DNA from 3 places in the Bradyrhizobium sp. S3.3.6 genome. Region 3 is predicted to be linked to each of the others. Evidence: predicted binding sites of a transcription regulator. Region 3 holds the regulator's gene; each other region holds the start of a gene.

Region 1 (3,272 bases), on a different contig from region 3:
ACAGGTCCGAGCGCGTCAAGCCGTAGATCTCGAGATAGCGGTCGTTGCAGAAGATGATGCGCCGCTGCGCATCCGTCATCACCACGCCCTGGTTGAGATTGTTCATGGCGGAGGAGACGAAGGCGTTGCGCCGCAACTGCGAACGCTTGCTCCGGCGCAGCGCGGAATGGATCCACAGCGCGACGGCGGCCAGGAACGCGCAGACGACAATGCCGCCGATCAGGACTTCCCAGATCAGATTGGGGTCGAGATTGCCAAGATAGCTCGGCGGAATAAGGCTGTCCGCGTGGGCACGCGAAGGCGCGACCGCGCTGGCCAGGCACACGACGGCCTGCACAGCAATCGGAAGCATGCTGCCTTCGTGCCAGTTCTTCTTAGCCATCAGCCACCCGCGATTTCAACTGCGGATTGTCTGGCTTCGTGAGTTTGGATCGGGTAAACGCCTGTACGCCCAACAGAAAAATGTGATGCGAAATACGGCAATTGCCCTGACATGATAAATGCTTCCTTAACGGACAACGACCGCGCGGCGCGTTTCCCAGGCAAACCGGCCCCCTCTGCAACTTCAACGGGACGTCTGCACGACCATGGATAGGGTCGACTGCGTCGTCATCGGAGCCGGCGTGGTCGGGCTCGCGGTGGCCCGGAAGCTGGCCCAGGCCGGGCGCGAGGTGATCGTGCTCGAGGAAGCCGAGGCCATCGGCACCATCACCTCCTCGCGCAACAGCGAGGTGATTCATGCCGGGATCTACTACCGCGCCGGAAGCTGGATGGCGCGCATGTGCGTCAGCGGCAAGCACGCGCTCTACCGCTATTGCGGCGAGCGCGGCATCCCGCACAAGAATTGCGGCAAGCTGATCGTTGCGACCAATGCCAGGGAAACCGAGAAGCTGCAATCGATCAAGGCGCACGCCGAGGCCAACGGCGTACTCGACATGCAGTTGCTCTCGGGCGAAGCCGCGCGCGCGCTGGAGCCGGCGCTGGTCTGCGACGCCGTGCTGCTCTCGCCGTCGACCGGCATCATCGACAGCCATGCCTACATGCTCTCGCTGCGCGGCGAGGCCGAGGCAGCCGGCGCAGCCTTTGCGTTTCACACGCCGCTGATCCGCGCCAAGGCAGAAACCGGAATGATCGAGATCGAAGCCGGCGGCGAAGCGCCGATGACGCTGCAATGCGGCCTGCTCGTCAACGCTGCCGGGCTGTCGGCGACGACCGTGGCGCGGCACATCGACGGCATGCCGATCGACCGGATTCCACCGGCCTATCTCGCCAAGGGAAACTATTTCAGCTGCAACGCGCGCGCGCCGTTCTCGCGCCTGATCTATCCCGTGCCCGAGCCCGGCGGGCTCGGCGTGCATCTCACGTTGGACATGGCAGGACAGGCGCGCTTTGGCCCTGACGTCGAATGGATCGAGACGATCGACTATGAGGTCGATCCGTCGCGCGCCGAGCGCTTCTATCCCGCGATCCGCAAATACTGGCCAACGCTTCCCGACGGCGCGTTGATGCCGAGCTATTCGGGCATCCGCCCGAAGATCGTGCCGCCGGCCGTGGCAACGCAGGATTTCTTGATGCAGGGTCCGCGCGACCATGGCGTCGCGGGTTTGATCAATCTGTTCGGTATCGAATCGCCGGGACTGACATCGTCGCTCGCGATCGCAGACCACGTCGCGGAGCTCGCAGAAATCTAGATCGTTTTCGAGCGACGTGGATATCGGTTCGCGTCAAGCAAACGCGTCCAAGCAAAAGCTGACGCCCGCGCAATTGCGCGGCGGACACCTGACAGCAGGGATGAGCGCAAAGGCTCTCATCCCTGGCTGAAAGGATACGATCAAACTCTACACTGTTACGGGGTTTACTAGTGAAGCGTGTCGCCGGTGTGCTTCAGTCGCTCGATCTGGTCCTTGACCAGCAACTTCCGGCGCTTCAACTCAACAATTTGCAGGTCGTCTGTTGAAAGGTGCACGAGAGCTTCGTGCAATTCGTGTTCGAGAGTTTTGTGCTTCCGTTCCAATTCAACCAGATGTGCCTGAATTGTCATTCGAAACCTCCTCGGTAGGGGTAAACCTTGGATTCGATCCGGGCGACGAAGTCTACATCACCGATTCGTTCTGTCGATGGGTATCCGTCGTCGCACCGTCATTTTTGAAAATTCATATGTAACGAAGCGTGAGTAAGGAACCACGCGGTGAAAAATCCATGATATCAATGTGATTGCGCTACACCGCTGCGAATCGTTCACATATCTTGCGAGAGAGCGGTGCGCGAAGGTCGCAGATCGCTTGCGATCACGCCGCGCAAGGACGATAATTTCCACAGGGCATCCACAGCCTTAATCTCAGCCTATCGGTTTTCGGCCACCGCAAACATGACCAATGAAGACGAGCGTGAGCTCGAAGCCGAGCTCACCCGGTTGCAGCAGGAACACCGAGATCTCGATGCGGCGATCGATGCACTGCATCAATCGCCCGCCCCCGACCTGTTGCGGTTACAGCGGTTGAAGAAACGCAAGCTGTTGTTGCGCGACCGTATCGCCTTCATCGAAGACCAGATCACGCCCGACATCATCGCCTGACCCGCGAGCAGTCGCGGGTCGCCGCGCATGAATCCGCTTGACTCAAAAAGAACAAAAGAGGAACATTAGTCCCGCCGCCGACGCCCCCCAGGAAACGTCCAGGGAAACGCCCAAGGACAACCCGCAAGGACACCGCAGATGTCAGTCCCCACCCTTCTCGACAACAGCCATTATGAACAGGCCTGCGATCAGGCGATCGCGATGTGCGACGGCAATCTGCGCAGCACCATCAAGGCGCTGATCATGGCCAACGAATATCTCGAAGCCGAGCTGGAAGAATTGAAGGCGGCGATTTCGGCCGGCTGCATTCCCGAGACCTCGCGCAGCAAGATGCGGAGCAAAAGTAGCGCCGCTTGAGCTCAACACTGGAGCAACGCCATGTCGGACGTGACCTACTACGTTGCAATGCCCTTCCTGATCGATGCCGACGGATCGCCTGTCGCGGGCGCCGCCGAGGAATGCCAGAGCTCGACAGCCGCACTGCGGCGCGCCGAGGCGCTGGCGCATGGTGCCGGCCATATCGGCGCGGTCGCATTCAGCCGCAGCGGCGATCCCATGACCGGCGAATTCGGTGACGCCACGCTGCTGCGCAAATTCGGCAACGTGCCGGAAGATCTCGCAACGCTCTAAGTCAGCTGCTGACAAGCCTGATTCCGCGGCTCGTGCCGCCGGTGCGCCTTGCGCACATACATGGCAG
Region 2 (3,272 bases), on a different contig from region 3:
ATGGGCGCCGACCTCATCATCGTGGTTTTCGCGGTGGTGGTGATCGGCGGCATGGGATCGATCATGGGCTCCATCATCACCGGCTTCGCGCTCGGCGTGATCGAGGGCCTGACCAAATATTTCTACCCCGAGGCCTCCAACACCGTCGTGTTCGTGCTGATGGTGCTGGTGCTCTTGGTGAAGCCAACCGGATTGACGGGAAGGGCAGCCTGATATGACAGCCTTGACGGACGACACGCTGCCGATGAGCCCCCGCGCGATGCGTGACGAGATGATCGTATTCGCGGTGATGGCGCTGCTGCTGGCCTCGGTGCCGTTCAGCGGCATCTATCCGTTCTTCGTGATGCAGGCGTTGTGCTTCGCTCTGCTCGCCTGCGCCTTCAACCTTCTGATCGGCTATGGCGGGCTGCTGTCGTTCGGCCATGCGATGTTCATGGGCACGGCCGGCTATTGCAGCGCGCACGCGCTGAAGGTGTGGGCGCTGCCGCCTGAGCTCGGCATTCTCGTCGGCATCGCTGCGGCGTTCGGGTTGTCGCTCATCACCGGCTACATCTCGATCCGCCGCCAGGGCATCTATTTCTCGATGATCACGCTGGCGCTGTCGCAGCTGCTGTACTTCATCTACCTCCAGGCGCCGTTCACCCACGGTGAGGACGGCATCCAGGGCATTCCGCAGGGGCACATGTTCGGCGTGCTCGACCTGTCGAAGCCGACGGTGCTCTATTACGTCGTGCTGGTCGGCTTCCTCGCGGGCTTCCTGCTGATCTATCGCATCATCAACTCGCCGTTCGGCGAGGTCCTGAAGTCGATCCGCGAGAACGAGCCGCGTGCCATCTCGCTCGGCTACCGGACCGACCAGTACAAGTTCCTGGCGTTTGTCCTGTCGGGAACGCTGGCGGGCTTTGCCGGCGCGCTGAAAGTGTTCGTGGCGCAGAACGCCTCGCTCACCGATGTGCACTGGTCGATGTCGGGCGAAGTCGTGCTGATGACGCTGGTCGGCGGTCTCGGCACCGTTTTCGGTCCCGTGGTCGGCGCCTTCGCGATCATCGCCATGCAGCAATATCTGGCCGGTTTCGGCCAATGGGTGACGGTGATCCAGGGCTCGATCTTCGTGATCTGCGTGCTCACCTTCCGCCGTGGCGTCGTTGGTGAAGTTGCGCACTACTTTCGGCGGTCGCTCTAAATAATTGATATCGCACCAGTTTCATTGGTGCGCGAATCCGGTGGATGATCCGGCTCCGCGGGCGCGAGATGACACGCGCGCGAAGCGAAAATGGTCTATGACGGTTTTACGACGGTCCGTTCGGGCCGGGCCATGTCCAACCGGTAGACTATTCCCATGATGCGTTGGTTTCGCGCTTTCCTGCCCAAGGAAGAACGGTTCTTCGACCTGTTCGACCGCCACGCCCAGACCGTGATCCAGGGCTCCGTCGCGTTGCAGGGCATGCTGAACGGGGGGGAGGAGACGCCGGTCTACTGTCAGCGGGTCAATCAGTTCGAGAACGATGCCGACAACATCACCCGTGAGGTGCTGACGGCGGTGCGCCGCACCTTCATCACGCCGTTCGACCGCGGCGACATCAAGAACCTCATTACCTCGATGGACGATGCCATCGACCAGATGCAGCAGACCGCCAAGGCGGTGATGCTGTTCGAGGTCCGCACCTTCGAGCCGCCAATGCGAGAGATCGGCGCGCTCCTGATCGAGTGCGCCAATCTGGTGGGACGCGCGCTGCCGCTGATGCAGTCAATCGGGCCCAACGTCGCAATGCTGACCGCGATCACGGAGGAATTGGGCAAGCTAGAAGGCCGCGTCGATGATCTCCACGACATCGGCCTGAAGGAGCTGTTCCTCAAGCACCGCAACGGCAGCGCGATGGACTTCATCGTCGGCGTCGAAATCTACGACCATCTCGAGAAGGTGGCCGATCGCTTCGACGACGTCGCGAACGAGATCAACAGCATCGTCATCGAGCAAGTTTAGGGCAGGGCCGCGCCGTGGATGCTGCGTTGGGTCTTCCCGTCCTGGTCGGATTGATCGCCGTCGCGCTGCTGTTCGACTTCCTGAACGGCCTGCACGACGCCGCCAATTCGATCGCGACCATCGTCTCGACCCGCGTGCTGCGGCCGCAATTCGCGGTGATCTGGGCCGCGTTCTTCAATTTCGTCGCCTTCATGGTGTTCGGCCTTCACGTCGCCCAGACCATTGGCACCGGCATCATCGATCCCGCGATTGTCGATGCCCAGGTGATCTTCGCAGCGCTTGTCGGCGCCATCGTCTGGAATCTCGTGACCTGGGCGTTAGGCATCCCGTCTTCCTCCTCGCATGCGCTGATCGGCGGCCTCGTCGGCGGCGGCATGGCCAAGGCCGGACTATCGGCCGCGGTCTGGAGTGGGCTGACTAAGGCCGTACTGGCGATCGTGCTGTCGCCGCTGGTCGGCTTCCTGCTTGCAATGATGCTGGTCGCCATCGTGTCCTGGCTCTCGGTGCGTTCGACGCCGTTCGCGGTCGACCGCGCCTTCCGCATCCTGCAATTCGCCTCCGCCTCGCTCTATTCGCTTGGCCATGGCGGCAATGATGCGCAGAAGACGATGGGCATCATCGCCGTGCTGCTCTATTCGCAGGGCCATCTCGGCGGCGAATTCACCGTGCCGTTCTGGGTGGTGCTGTCGTGCCAGGCGGCGATGGCGCTGGGCACGCTGATGGGCGGCTGGCGGATCGTCCGCACCATGGGCTTGCGCATTACCAAGCTGACGCCGATGCAGGGTTTCTGCGCCGAGACCGGCGGGGCGGCGACCCTGTTCATGGCCACCTTCCTCGGCGTCCCCGTCTCGACCACCCACACCATCACCGGCGCCATCGTCGGCGTCGGCGCGGCCCGCCGCGTCTCGGCGGTGCGCTGGAACGTGGCGAGCTCGATCGTCTATGCCTGGGTGATCACGATCCCGGCCTCGGCCATCGTCGCGGCACTGAGCTGGTGGGCGGTCCAGATCTTCAAGTAACGAGCTTCAGCCCGACAATGCCGGCGACGATCAGCCCGATGCTGGCGAGGCGAAGCGCGGTCGCGGGTTCGCCGAACAGGATGATGCCCAGCGTCGCGGTGCCGACCGCCCCGATGCCGGTCCATACCGCATAGGCGGTTCCGACGGGCAATGACTTGAGCGCGAGCCCGAGCAGGATCACGCTGCCCGCCATCGCCGCGAGCGTGATGACGGAAGGAACCGCCCTGCTGAAACCTTCGGTATATTTCAGGCCAATCGCCCAGGTGATC
Region 3 (3,272 bases):
GTGCGGCGCTGCGCTGTTAGCCATGATGGTCTCTTTGGATGTTTCGGACGGCCTGAAACTGCGTTGCGCAGCGCATCATTGGTCCGGAAAACGAAACGTGCCGCCTTTTAAGGGCGGCACGCATCACTATCTTATGCTTGGCACCATTGGTGTCAATGCCGCCCGGAAAGCCCCGCGAAACCCAGATTCCGTAGTCTTGCGGTACCGAATTTGCGGGTTTTGGCCACGGAACATGTGGAAGCGAGTCGGCGGACTCTTGCGCGTGAGTCACGCCATATTGTAGCGTCTGGCTTGTCAGATACGACATCTCGTGCAGCGGTTCTGATCCCAAAAGTCCTCATGTACCGGCGTAAACGTTCGGGCGTATCATTGCGCCCGGCGAGCCTTAAGGGATTCTGGCGGCACGGATTTTTCGAGGCTTAGGCATTCGTTGTGCGGCCCCCAGGATGGCAGGCGCGCGGCGAAGGAAAGGGTGCAATGACGGTTTTGACCTGGTCCGACGATCGCGTCGAACAGCTGAAAAAGCTCTGGGAGGCCGGACTTTCGGCCAGCCAGATCGCCGCTGAGCTTGGGAATGTCACCCGTAACGCCGTGATCGGCAAGGTTCACCGGCTCGGCTTGTCGGGCCGCGCCAAGAGCCCGTCTTCGGCAGCTCCGCGGCCGCGCAAGGCGCGTCCAGCGCCGCACATGATGCGGGTGAGCAGGCCCATCGCACGCGGCAATACCGCGCTGGCGCAGGCTTTCGAGGTCGAGGTCGAGGCTGAACCGGTCACCTACGACAACGTGGTACCGATGAGCCAGCGGCTGTCGCTGCTCGAATTGAACGAGGCGACCTGCCACTGGCCGGTCGGCGATCCCTCGAGCCCGGATTTCTTCTTCTGCGGCGGCAAAGCGCTCTCCGGCCTGCCCTATTGCGCCCAGCACTCGCGGGTCGCGTATCAGCCGGCAGCGGATCGCAGGCGGGCCCCGGCGAAGCCGGCGCGCTGAGTTAGTCGGCTTCCAAGACTTCGCCGTCCAAGCGGCGGCGGCTCAACTTGCGACGGCGCTAACTCCCTCCGCCGTCGTCCCGGACAAGCGCGCCTCAAGCGCGCGCAGATCCGGGACCCATAACCACCGCGAGATGTGGTTACGGGTACTCGGAGTTACCTTTTTCGTGCAACAACGACGCCCTGTGGTTATGGGTCCCGGATCTGCACTCCGCTCCAGACAACGCTGCGCGTTGCCAGGAGCTGCGCTTGTCCGGGACGACAGCTGAGATTGCTGCCCCAGCCGAGCTCACGTCAGCCAACCCTACGCCTGCTCGGCCTTCGCGAACCGATCGTCCAGCGCGTAGCCCGCGCCGCGGACGGTGCGGATCGGGTCCTGCTCGCGGCCGAGATTGAGCAGCTTGCGCAGGCGGCCGATATGCACATCGACAGTGCGCTCATCGATGTAGATGTCGCGGCCCCAGACGCTGTCGAGCAACTGCTCGCGCGAGAACACGCGGCCGGGATGCTCCAGGAAGAACTCCAGCAGGCGATATTCGGTCGGGCCGAGATCGATCGGCCGGCCCGAGCGCGCCACGCGGCGCTTTTCGCGGTCGAGCTCGATGTCGCCGAAGGCCAGCACGGTTGCGAGCCGCTCCGGACTTGCGCGCCGCAGCAGGCCCTTCACGCGCGCCAGGAGCTCGGGCACCGAGAACGGCTTGACGATGTAGTCGTCGGCGCCGGTCGCCAGGCCCCGCACCCGCTCGCTCTCCTCGCCACGCGCGGTGAGCATGATGATCGGCAGCTGCTTGGTGTCGGATCGCGCACGCAACCGCCGGCACAGCTCGATGCCTGATAGCCCCGGCAGCATCCAGTCAAGCACGATCAGATCGGGGATGTGCTCCTTGAGGCGGGTGTCGGCGTCGTCGCCGCGCATTACCGTCTCGACGTCATAGCCGTCGCCTTCGAGGTTGTAGCGGAGAAGCTCGGTCAGAGCTTCCTCGTCCTCAACCACCATAATGCGTGCGCCCATCGGGTCGTCGCTCCTTGCGTAATCAGGTGTTCGGGACCGTGGTGGCGAAGGTCGTCATGTCGCCCTTCGGCCGCTTGTCGGTGATCGCCTGGCCTTCGATCATGTAGAACACGGTCTCGGCAATGTTGGTGGCATGGTCGCCGATCCGCTCGATGTTCTTGGCGCAGAACATCAGATGGATGCAGAACGAGATGTTGCGCGGATCCTCCATCATGTAGGTGAGGAGCTCACGGAACAGCGAGGTGCAGATGGCGTCGACTTCCTCGTCGCCCTTCCACACCGCCATCGCCGCCGGCAGATCGTGCGCGGCATAGGCGTCCAGCACCGACTTGACCTGCTGCTGCACGAGGTCGGTCATGTGCTCGAGGCCGCGGAACAGCTTGAGCGGATGGAAATCCGTCTCCAGCGCCGCGACGCGCTTGCCCATGTTCTTGGCGAGGTCGCCGATGCGCTCGAGATCGGTCGCGACGCGCATGGCGCCGACGATCTCGCGCAGATCCACCGCCATCGGCTGGCGGCGCGCGATCGTGAGCACGGCGCGCTCCTCGATCTTCTTCTGCAGCGTGTCGAGCTCGGCGTCGATGGCGACGACGCGCTGGCCGAGCGCGACGTCGCGGCGGATCAGCGCATCGACGGAATCGACGATCATGCGCTCGGCGATGCCGCCCATCTCGGCGACCAGGCGCGTGAGCTCCTGGAGGTCGGTGTCGAAGGCCTTTGCGGTATGTTCAGAACCCATGTGCCGTCTCCTCAGCCGAACCGGCCGGTGATGTAATCCTGCGTGCGCCGGTCGGTCGGCGATGTGAATATCTTGCTGGTGTCGTCGAACTCTATCAGCTCGCCGAGATACATGAAGGCGGTCTTGTCGGAGACGCGGGCGGCCTGCTGCATGTTGTGGGTCACGATCGCGATCGTGTAGTTCTCGGACAGCTCCTGGATCAGCTCCTCGACCTTGGCGGTCGAGATCGGGTCGAGCGCCGAGCAGGGCTCGTCGAACAGGATCACCTCGGGCCGCACCGCAACGGTGCGGGCGATGCAGAGGCGCTGCTGCTGGCCGCCGGAGAGCGACAGGCCGGAGGCGTTGAGCTTGTCCTTGACCTCGTTCCACAGCGCGCCGCCGCGCAGCGCCTTCTCGACGCGGTCGTCCATCTCGGATTTCGAGATCTTCTCATAGAGACGGATGCCGAAGGCGATGTTCTCGTAGATCGTCATCGGGAACGGCGTCGGCTTCTGGAACACCATGCCGACGCGGGCGCGCAGCAGATTGAGGTCGA

The links. The regulator PhoB, encoded in region 3, activates phosphate uptake and scavenging genes when phosphate is short. The targets are predictions, from matches to a motif close to TGTCATNNANCTGTCAT.
Region 1: a site for PhoB is predicted at 2,127-2,143, ahead of ABID59_RS01420 (YdcH family protein). Genes of this name have one in related genera too.
Region 2: a site for PhoB is predicted at 1,281-1,297, ahead of ABID59_RS25665 (DUF47 domain-containing protein). Genes of this name have one in related genera too.

The regions. Positions count from the first base shown of each region.
Region 1 is NZ_JBEPOT010000001.1:300,239-303,510, forward strand. Features, by position in the region: gene ABID59_RS01410 (sensor domain-containing protein) at 1-382, opposite strand, end outside; gene ABID59_RS01415 (NAD(P)/FAD-dependent oxidoreductase) at 588-1,691, shown strand; gene ABID59_RS01420 (YdcH family protein) at 1,859-2,041, opposite strand; gene ABID59_RS01425 (YdcH family protein) at 2,369-2,575, shown strand; gene ABID59_RS01430 (hypothetical protein) at 2,714-2,932, shown strand; gene ABID59_RS01435 (hypothetical protein) at 2,954-3,205, shown strand; partial or broken gene ABID59_RS01440 (GGDEF domain-containing protein) at 3,207-3,272, opposite strand, start outside.
Region 2 is NZ_JBEPOT010000010.1:27,084-30,355, reverse strand. Features, by position in the region: gene ABID59_RS25675 (branched-chain amino acid ABC transporter permease) at 1-213, shown strand, start outside; gene ABID59_RS25670 (branched-chain amino acid ABC transporter permease) at 215-1,183, shown strand; gene ABID59_RS25665 (DUF47 domain-containing protein) at 1,340-1,984, shown strand; gene ABID59_RS25660 (inorganic phosphate transporter) at 1,999-3,003, shown strand; gene sugE (quaternary ammonium compound efflux SMR transporter SugE) at 2,996-3,272, opposite strand, start outside.
Region 3 is NZ_JBEPOT010000005.1:351,879-355,150, forward strand. Features, by position in the region: gene ABID59_RS18075 (aspartate aminotransferase family protein) at 1-24, opposite strand, end outside; gene ABID59_RS18080 (GcrA family cell cycle regulator) at 478-987, shown strand; gene phoB (phosphate regulon transcriptional regulator PhoB) at 1,291-1,998, opposite strand; gene phoU (phosphate signaling complex protein PhoU) at 2,021-2,737, opposite strand; gene pstB (phosphate ABC transporter ATP-binding protein PstB) at 2,749-3,272, opposite strand, start outside.